Regions from separate parts of the Priestia sp. FW507-14D1A genome, predicted to be linked through region 1. Evidence: riboswitches for the same ligand, from Rfam matches in the RefSeq annotation. Region 1 holds a riboswitch; each other region holds the start of a gene.

The links. Region 1 has a riboswitch for cyclic di-AMP ahead of AC3WJG_RS04490 (APC family permease). Riboswitches for the same ligand answer to the same signal wherever they lie in the genome.
Region 2: it holds a riboswitch for cyclic di-AMP, as region 1 does, so the genes downstream of both, AC3WJG_RS03545 (potassium channel family protein) here and AC3WJG_RS04490 (APC family permease) in region 1, are expected to answer to the same signal.
Region 3: it holds a riboswitch for cyclic di-AMP, as region 1 does, so the genes downstream of both, kdpF (K(+)-transporting ATPase subunit F) here and AC3WJG_RS04490 (APC family permease) in region 1, are expected to answer to the same signal.

Annotation. Positions count from the first base shown of each region.
Region 1 covers NZ_JBYSWQ010000001.1:774,580-777,855, forward strand. Annotated here, with positions in the region: gene AC3WJG_RS04490 (APC family permease) at 1-1,320, opposite strand, end outside; cyclic di-AMP (ydaO/yuaA leader) riboswitch at 1,483-1,622, opposite strand; gene AC3WJG_RS04495 (N-acetylmuramoyl-L-alanine amidase) at 1,814-2,848, opposite strand; gene AC3WJG_RS04500 (hypothetical protein) at 3,013-3,147, opposite strand.
Region 2 covers NZ_JBYSWQ010000001.1:592,757-596,032, forward strand. Annotated here, with positions in the region: gene AC3WJG_RS03540 (TrkH family potassium uptake protein) at 1-748, opposite strand, end outside; gene AC3WJG_RS03545 (potassium channel family protein) at 752-1,411, opposite strand; cyclic di-AMP (ydaO/yuaA leader) riboswitch at 1,536-1,680, opposite strand; gene AC3WJG_RS03550 (carboxymuconolactone decarboxylase family protein) at 1,796-2,254, opposite strand; gene AC3WJG_RS03555 (Lrp/AsnC family transcriptional regulator) at 2,375-2,830, shown strand; gene AC3WJG_RS03560 (peptidyl-prolyl cis-trans isomerase) at 3,110-3,276, opposite strand, start outside.
Region 3 covers NZ_JBYSWQ010000007.1:70,778-74,053, forward strand. Annotated here, with positions in the region: gene murG (undecaprenyldiphospho-muramoylpentapeptide beta-N-acetylglucosaminyltransferase) at 1-320, shown strand, start outside; cyclic di-AMP (ydaO/yuaA leader) riboswitch at 478-620, shown strand; gene AC3WJG_RS21545 (hypothetical protein) at 693-830, shown strand; cyclic di-AMP (ydaO/yuaA leader) riboswitch at 846-988, shown strand; gene kdpF (K(+)-transporting ATPase subunit F) at 1,359-1,439, shown strand; gene kdpA (potassium-transporting ATPase subunit KdpA) at 1,464-3,125, shown strand; gene kdpB (potassium-transporting ATPase subunit KdpB) at 3,147-3,276, shown strand, end outside.

The DNA.
Region 1 (3,276 bases):
CAAGAAAATGAGCACGGACCATACTTGTGAAAACTTCGTTGTAAACAAAATGATTAGCACCGTTAAAGTAATGAGGGCACCAATTAAGTTAATGGTTAGCTTCCCTTGCCAGCCGGCCGGCTTTTCTCTAAGCCATTTGACAATCATTCCTGTTTGAGAAAGCGTAAATGGAATAAACACCCCGACTGCATAAAGAGGAATTAATTGTTCAGTCGCTCCTTTAAAAGCTACGATTAAGACAATAGAAGCAATTCCAAGGGTCACAATTCCATTTGAATAGCCTAGTCGATCGCCACGAATTTGAAACATTCTTGGCATGTATTTATCAGACGATAAGTTGACAGCCAGCAAAGGGAAAGCAGAAAAGCCCGTGTTCGCCGCTAGCACTAGAATTAGAGCTGTTGTGCCTTGAATAAAATAATAAAATCCATTTCGTCCAAACACACTCGATGCAATTTGTGATACAACCGTTTCATCTGCTTTTGGAGAAATGCCAAGCCAATAAGCTAAAAACGTGATGCCAGAAAATAAAACGGCTAAAATACCGCCCATCAGCATTAGTGTATGAACAGCATTTTTTGCACCTGGCTCTTTGAAGTTAGGCACTGCATTTGAAATGGCTTCTACACCAGTCAATGCCGAACAGCCTGACGAAAAAGCTTTTAATAATAAAAACAAACTAATACCTGGCACTACTGTACCGAGAGAGGGATGAAGCTCAGGTGAAACTTGACCTGTCGCTATTTTAAACAAGCCTACCGCTATTAACAAAATAAGACCAATAACAAATAAATAAACCGGATAAGCTAATACAGAAGCGGATTCTGTTACCCCGCGTAAATTTAAGACTGTAATAAAAATCACCAGCAAACACGCAATTACTACATTGTAATGATGCAGCGTTGGAAAAGCCGAAGTTAAAGCATCGGTTCCTGCTGAAACACTCACAGCAACTGTTAAAATATAATCCACCAACAGTGATCCTCCAGCGATAAGCCCAGGATTTTCTCCTAAATTGGTTTTGGAAACAACATAAGCTCCTCCGCCTTGCGGATACGCATAAATAATTTGACGGTATGAAAGAATTAAAGCCGTCAGCAGCACCAATACCCCAATCGCAATTGGAATTGAATACCAATAAGCAAGGACGCCTACTGTTGCAAGTACAATCAAAATTTGTTCTGTTCCATAAGCTACTGAAGATAAAGCATCTGATGATAAAATAGCCAGTGCTTTAAGCTTACTAAGCTTTTGATCGCCTAACTCTTTTGTTTTGAGCGGCTTTCCAATCAATAATCTTTTGAGAACTGAATAGTTCACGTAATTTCCCTCCGATGATTGCTTAGCTACTATCGATCGTCCGTTGCTAAGCTCCGTTACAAGTTCATGAATAAGTGATATTATTCCTAAAAAATACCTTTTTATGTTAAAAAAGCGCACAAAAAAAACACTAAGGGTTCTCAGCGTTTTTACACAGCTTAAACCTCCTCTCCAAAACGCTTATGGGGTTAGCTGTCGGATTCGGGCTATGAGAGTAGCCCTACCTTTTAAAAGGATTCACCCCAAGTGACAATGCACAAATTTGGGTCCCCCACTTCTGACGAATTAAGCGATAACAGGTCAATATAATTTTCGGTTAAAGAGTATGATCGATAACATGTTTCTTTCATAACTATCCTTTGTTCTTAGATAATATACTCCCGTACAAATGGTTTGTAAAGCATTATTTTACGTAAACCATAAAATAGTGCTTAAGGCGCTTTTAACAGAAAAACAAAAGGCCTTCTGCCCGCTTACAGAAGACCTTTTTGCGTTAACTTTTTGCTTTTAAAACGGCTGCTAGCTTGTTTTTCGTTTGAGGACCATAAATGCCATCTACATCATAAGGAAGATACACAAGCTGAAAACGTCTGACTGCATCTTTCGTTTGAACTCCATATATTCCGTCTAATGACCCTACTTTAAAATTAACCGCGTTTAATGCTCTTTGAAGCTGTTTCACAGCTTCTCCAGAATCGCCTTGTTTTAAAATTCCATTAGGAAGTGGATATTGTTCAGAAGGTGGTGTTGGAGATGGTGTTGGTGAAGTTCCTGAAGGAATAACGATTGTTTTTCCAACCTGCAGTGTTAACGGATCAGAAAGCCCTGTATTCGCTTCTTGAAGCGCCTGTACTGTTATGCTGTACTTCTGTGCAATACTGTAAAGCGTATCTCCTTGCTTGATCGTATACGTTTTTGTACCCGGTTCAGAAGGTGATGGATTTGGTGTTGGTGTTGGATTTGGGTTTGGAACTGCGCGACGAGGTAAATTTAAATAGACGGCAATTCCTTTTGCATACGATTCACCCATGCTTTTTAAAAAAGCTTCATTTTGAAGAAGTGCTGCATCTGTACTGTTATCAATAAAAGCTATTTCAGTGAGTACTGCGGGCATATTTGTTAAGCGAAGCACCGCGTAATTGGCTGATTTCCGACCGCGATTCGGGTGATTATACGACAGCAGCGCTGGCTGTACTTGGCCGTGGACAATCGATTGAAACGTTTTACTGGCATTGCTAGCGCTTCTATAAACATAATCTTCGTACCCTGTTCCTCCACCGGCATTTACGTGAATAGACATAAATGCATCTGCGCCCCACGAATTAGCTTGAGAAGCGCGCTGAGATAACGATAAAAAAACATCTGTGGTACGAGTGGTTTTAATTGTAAAATCACTGTACGTGCTATTTAAATAGCTTATTAAATATTGTTGGATTTTTAAAACTAAGTTTTTTTCATACAGTCCGTTTGCTCCAACCGCTCCTGCATCTGCCCCACCATGTCCTGCATCAAGATAGATTTTTTTCATATTACTTGTCCCTCCTTATTTTTAACATATGCATGGGGGAAAAAAGTGCTACGTATACTAGCCTACTTAGTGAAAAATTACTAAAAAAGGAGATTAAGACATAACGAAATCACTTCAACCTAAAAACGAACAAATGGGATAAATGCGCTAGTATGGATGGCTTGTTACATCGCTGTTGATTTCCGTGCAAGGCTTCGCTTTTCGCGGGCGGCTGGTGAGCCTCCTCGTCGCGTGCGCTCCTGCGGGGTCTCACCTATTCCGCTTTTCCCGCAGGAGTCTTCGCCTTTCCCTCCAATCAACTGCTAGAAGCAACTAAATAGATGAAATCTACGTTCACCCTACCAATAAAAAAATCCGCACAATTCATCGTGCGGATCTTCTCTCCCCCCTAACATATTTTTGGTCCAGATTCTATTCTGGTTGATTAA
Region 2 (3,276 bases), 180 kb from region 1:
TATGCGAATTGCTGTACTCTAAGAAAAAAATAAAAAGCATGGCAATCACATTAATCGCAAACGTGCTGATAATCATAATTTTTGAATGCAACGTTAGTTTTTTATACGATTTTTTCACCCACATATCAGCAAGAACGGTAAACCCTAACCCGCCAATGATGAATAAAAAAGAAATCGTTATGTTAATAATAGGATCTCCAACATACTGTACTAAGTTATCAGACAGTAGTCCAAACCCTGCGTTATTAAAAGCTGAAATTGAATGAAACAAGCTAAAGAACAGCCCCTTAGACCATCCGAATTCCGGAACCCAGCGTATCGCTAAAAAAACAAGTGCAATAAACTCAATTAAAAATGAAAAGATAAACAGCCTTTTAACTAGCAGGACAACTCCGCCGACGCTTGTTTGATTTAATGCCTGCTGAACGAGCATACGCTCTTTAAATCCAATTTTTTTACCTAGCATCATAAAAATCAACACGGCAAATGACATAATGCCAAGACCGCCTATTTGAATTAACAGCATAATGATCGTTTGACCGATGACGGTAAAACGCGTACCTGTATCTACGACGGCTAAGCCGGTCACTGTCATAGCGGAAGTAGATGTAAAAAGGGCGTCTACCCATCGGATTGGCTCAGTAGTAGAAAAAGGCATCATCAATAGAAGAGCACCCATAATAATTCCTCCGCCAAAAATGGAGACAAGCAGCTGCGGAGGGGTGAGTTTAATGATTTGTTTTTTCATGAGTTAAACTCCTTCTTCTTCAAAACGGTTCAAATCGCGGTTATGTCCGATAACAATCAGCATATCTCCTTGTTCAATTATTTCATGCGCGGTAGGCGAAATCACCATTTCCCCGTCTTTTCGCTGAAAGCCAATAATGTTGCAGCCGTACTTGGCACGAATGTTTAAATCAAACAGCGTTTTATTATGAAGTTTCTTAGAGGCGACAATTTCGACAATACTATAATCCTTTGATAATTCAATGTAATCAATGATTTTTTCTGACACTACGTGATGAGCAATACGTTTAGCAATATCACGCTCAGGATGAATGACTTTGTCTGCTCCTATTTTCTCCAGCACTTTTTGATGATACATATTCACTGCTTTTACCCATACTTGCTTAACGCCCATATCTTTTAAAAGCATCGTTGCGAGAACGCTTGCTTCGATATCATCCCCAAACGAAATAAGAGCATGATCAACATTGCGGATACCTAGCCCCTTTAAGCTAGCTTCATCAATCGCGTTTGCTTGCACAACATATGTAGCTGAATTGCTAAATTTATTTACTACCTCCTGATTGCGGTCAATAGCGAGCACATCCACATCCAGATTAGCAAACTCTTCAACCAAACTGCCTCCAAAACGACCTAATCCCAATACAGCAAACTGTTTTTTCATAATGTATTTATTCCTTTCTTCAACTGCTGTGTGTTCTCTTAGCTTATACTTTTTCTAAAAAATTACATCTTTTTCTTAAAAAAAGCGCAAAAAAACACAGGAAGGCTCCTGTGTTTTTTCACACTCTTCCCCCTCAAAACGCTTGCGAAGTTAGCTGTCGGGTTCGGGTTTTAAGAGTAACCCTACCTTTTTAAGGATTCACCCCAGAGCACAATATGTGCGTAAATAATGGGTCCTCCGCTCCGTAATGGATTAAGCGATTTTTATTCAAATATCTATGATCTATTTTTTAGAATAATCGATTCGATTCATGATACGTTTCACTTCACGAAAGCTATCTTACTCCTGTGAATTTTGTCTGTCAAGATATTTTTAGCAAAGACCTCACTTGCGCTGCAAGCTGCAAAAATCATATAAATCTAAACTGACAATCATTTTGTGAAATTGATCAAATAAATTAATAACAGCTAAAAGCTCTAACAGCTGCGTATCACTGTAAAATTTCTTTAATTGATCCATATCAGCATCCGTTAACTCCCTTGGACGCACCCGGTATACATCAATAAATCGAAACAGCAGTCGATCTTTTTCTTCCAGCTCTTTTTCTCTTAACACTTTTTGATTAAGCGTCTCATCGCCTACATATGACATGCTCATACACGTCTCACAGCCGTTAACACCTGCTAGATAAAGCCTTATTTTTTCCTTAGTCTCTTTTTCTACTATATCGCTGTTCCAAAGCGTGTCGTAAAGCTCATCGTATAATCTTTTTACATGCGGAATTAAATTCAATGCTTTTTCAAAATTTGTTCCCTCTTCGTTTGCTAACAAAACTCTTGCCATTTTTTACTCACTCCTTTTTAATTATTATAGTAAGAAAAATGGAAATTTCAGATTACATATAAAACATCTTATCTACTATTACTAATCAAATGAAACGTTAATGAGAAAGAAGGTTTTCAATTGAAAATTGATGAAATTGATTTATCGATTTTGCAGGCGCTGCAGCAAAACAGCCGCCTTTCCTTACGAGAGCTAGGAAAACAAATTAACTTGTCCCCTCCTTCGGTGGCAGAGCGAGTAAGGCAGCTAGAGAGCTTTGGTGTTATAAAAGGGTATACGATTGATATTGATTATGAAAAGCTGCATTTGCCCGTGTCGTGTTTTATTGAAGTAACGATGAAAAACGGAGAGCACGAGCGTTTTAAACGATTTATTTCTCAGTATCCCTACGCTTTATTCTGTGAACGCATCGCCGGGCAAGCCTGCTTTATTACAAAGCTTCAGCTTCCTCACCTGCACGTACTCGAACAATTTATTAACGAAATTACACCTTATGCCAAAACGATTTCACACATCGCCCTTTCTCACGTAGAGATGGTTCCTGCATTATTAAGTCATTTAAAAGACGAAAAGTGATTGAAACGTAACGAAAAAATCCGAACGATTGGATTGATCGTTCGGATTTTCTTTCCACTAAACTACTTTTGTCCCAGCCTCTTTTATTCGTCCAACAGCATAAAAAATAACCCTCCAAAGCTGGAGGGTATAAATTTTCCGAATAATGAAAGTTTTACAACTTCATTTTATCAGGTGCCGACATTTCTGTCTACTTAAAAATGTAAAAGAGCTCTCTATTAATAGAAAGCTCTTTTACCTGCTTGTTTTTTGAAAACAATCAATCTATATAAAAGGAAACTACCTAAGGCTGAACGTCACGTGAAACCTTGGCAGTTGATCCTGGATATACCGGTTGATATGATTCAAAACAAGTTCTTTCATCATTTCTTCTCTGACTTCTAATTCCGTTTTTTTATCTTTTTGTTTTAAAATAAGAATATAATAGACTTTACCCATTTTAATGG
Region 3 (3,276 bases), on a different contig from region 1:
ATGTTCTAGCGGCGACTGATTATGTGATTACACGCGGCGGATCAAATGCTATCTTTGAGTTTTTAGCCCTTCATAAACCGATGATGATTATTCCTTTGTCAAAAGCACAAAGCCGAGGAGATCAAATTTTAAATGCACAGTCCTTTAAGAAAAAAGGCTACTGTATGGTTGTGGAAGAAGAACAGTTAACAAAAGAAGTGTTTTTGCGTGAAGTAAATGAGCTTCAGCAGCAGGCAAGTACGATGAAGCGTACAATGCGTGAAGCAACAAAAACGGATGCCATTTCAATTCTTGTAAATGAAATTGAGAAAATGAGCTAAAAAAAGCGTTCTTATCGAGGAGATAAGAACGCTTTTTTCTTTGAATCTATTATTTTAAAATAATGAATAAACAGCAAAAAATAAAGTTTTTAAAATTTCAAAAAATGTTGTTGACAGTAAATTTTAACAGGAGTAAGATTACTCTCATGAAACGTTCCACAGTGAAACGCTGAGTCTTTCCTGAAAGAGAGGGAAAGAGCGGAGGACCCAATTACTAGGGGTGAATCTCATAATTGAGTAGGGTTACTTTCTTGACCCGAACCCGTCAGCTAACTTCGTAAGCGTTAAGAGAGAGGATGGTGTAATCGTGGCCGTTTTCTATAAAAGCGGATAGCGCGTTCCTTTCAAAATATAGGCGAAAGGAGCGTTAACATGCATTTATCTAAGCAAATGATTCAAATGATTGAATATCGTGCAATATGTGATCAGCAATCTTTTGATCTAGCAAACCGCTATTTGTCTATGTTAGCTAATCAAAGTATTAAACGCAGCAGTAAAAACCATAATTAAGTCTAAAAATTAAATAATAAATATACGCTTAATCAATTATGAGCGGGGGACCCAATATTTTGTACGTATGTACTAGGGGTGAATCTCTTAACTGAGTAGGGTTACTTCCATAACCCGAATCCGACAGCTAACTCCGTAAGCGTTTTGGGAGTGAAAAAATTCGTGTCGATCACGGCTTATTTGTCGTGCATTAAACCGCGGAAGAGGACTCTCTTCTGCGGTTTTTTTATGGGAAAATAGGAGAGCAGCTTATGTCTGCACCGTAAAGAGGATATAGTAGGGCTTTTAAAACGAGATCAACAATACGTGAGGAATAATCAAAGATAACCTTTCGCTGCTAGCTCACTTGGGCGTGATGCTTTACGCACGGTAACAGTCACTACGCTTAATTATTGGTGGTAAGAAACAGTTAGGAGGGAGCAACTTGGATATAATCATGCTGGGAACGCTTGTCATATTAACAGCTGCTATGTACGGAATTATTTGCTGGTCGTCTCGTGTAGTAGACGAAAGAGAGGAGAAGTGAACGTGTCGTTCATTTTGCTAGGTATTTCAGTTCTCGTTTTAATTTATTTAGTATATGTACTGTTAAATCCAGAACAATTTTAATAAGCGGAGGAATAAAACGTGGGGATTTTTCTACTATCAGTTGCGCTGCTGCTTGTTTTTGTAGCGCTTATTGCAAAGCCCGTAGGTATTTATATAGCGAATGTGTTTTCAAACGATAAAAACACTAGCTTGGTAGGAAAGATAGAATCGGTGATGTTTAAAGCGGCAGGAATTAAAGGGCATAATCAGACGTGGAAGCAATATGCAATTGCTCTCGTTTTGGCGAATACGTTTATGATTTTTGTGGTGTATCTTATCTTCCGGTTTCAAGGAGTACTGCCGCTTAACCCAAGCCACATCAAAGGAATGGATCCGGCCCTTGCTTTTAACACGGCCATTAGTTTTATGACAAATACGAACTTGCAGCATTACAGCGGTGAATCAGGTTTGTCCTATTTCTCGCAGATGGCAGCCGTTGTATTTATGATGTTTGCTGCACCAGCAACGGCACTTGCAGTAGCAATCGCGTTTATTCGCGGGTTGGCAGGGAAGGAAATAGGAAACTTTTTTGTTGATTTTGTGAAATCAATTACGCGTGTTTTACTTCCTATCGCTTTTATAACCGGCATTTTATTTATGATTTCAGGTGTCCCTCAAACGTTAAGCGGAACGGTGACTGCCCATACATTAGAAGGGGCAACACAGCAAATAGCAAGGGGACCAGTTGCTTCTTTTCTTTCAATTAAAGAGCTAGGCAACAACGGAGGGGGATTTTTTGGTGTTAATTCAGCCCATCCATTTGAAAATCCTAACGCGTTGAGCAATGTATTACAAATTGTCCTTATGCTTTTATTGCCAACAGCACTTCCTTTTACGTACGGAAAAATGATCGGACAGCGTAAGCAAGGCCGCATCTTGTTTGTAGCGATGAGTATGCTGTTTATCGTTATTTTAAGCACAGCGTTTGTAACAGAGTGGGGCGGCAATCCAAGACTTGATGCTTTTCATCTAAATGAAGCGAGCGGTTATATGGAAGGCAAAGAAGTTCGTTTTGGTGTCGGTATGTCGACGCTTTACGCCATCGTGACGACAGCAAGTGAAACAGGTGCGGTCAACACCATGCACGATACCCTTACACCTCTTACCGGGTTGTTAACGCTTGGAAATATGATGTTAAATACCGTATTTGGCGGTGTCGGAGCAGGATTTATGAATGTCATGATGTACGTCATCATCGCCGTATTTTTATCAGGTTTAATGGTTGGAAGAACACCAGAATACGTAGGTAAAAAAATTGAAGGAAAAGAAATGAAGCTCATCGCCGTGACGCTTATTCTGCAGCCGCTGCTAATTTTAGGAGGAACAGCCGTAGCGCTAACTACTCATTTAGGAATAGAAGGTATATCAAACCCAGGCTTTCACGGGTTAAGCCAGGCACTGTATGAATTTACATCATCAGCAGCAAACAATGGCTCTGGTTTTGAAGGACTCGGTGACGCAACTCCGTTTTGGAACATTTCTACGGGAATTGTTATGTATATTGGACGCTATTTCGGACTAATTACGATGCTGGCGGTATCGAGCTCACTAGCATCTAAGCAGCTTGTTCCTGAAACACCTGGGACATTTAAAACGGATACGTCTTTATTTAGCGGCATTTTAATTGGAACTACCGTTATTGTAGGGGCACTTACGTTTTTCCCAGTGCTTGTACTTGGGCCGGTTGCTGAGTATTTGACACTGTAATCAAGAAAGCGGAGGATTATAATGAATAAACGGAATTTTACGAATAATCTTGAATTGGATCGTAACAGTCACATTCAAGGTGCTGTAGATAAACAAACTTCATCGATTTTTATTCAATCAGTACAGCAGGCTTTTATCAAGCTAAGTCCAA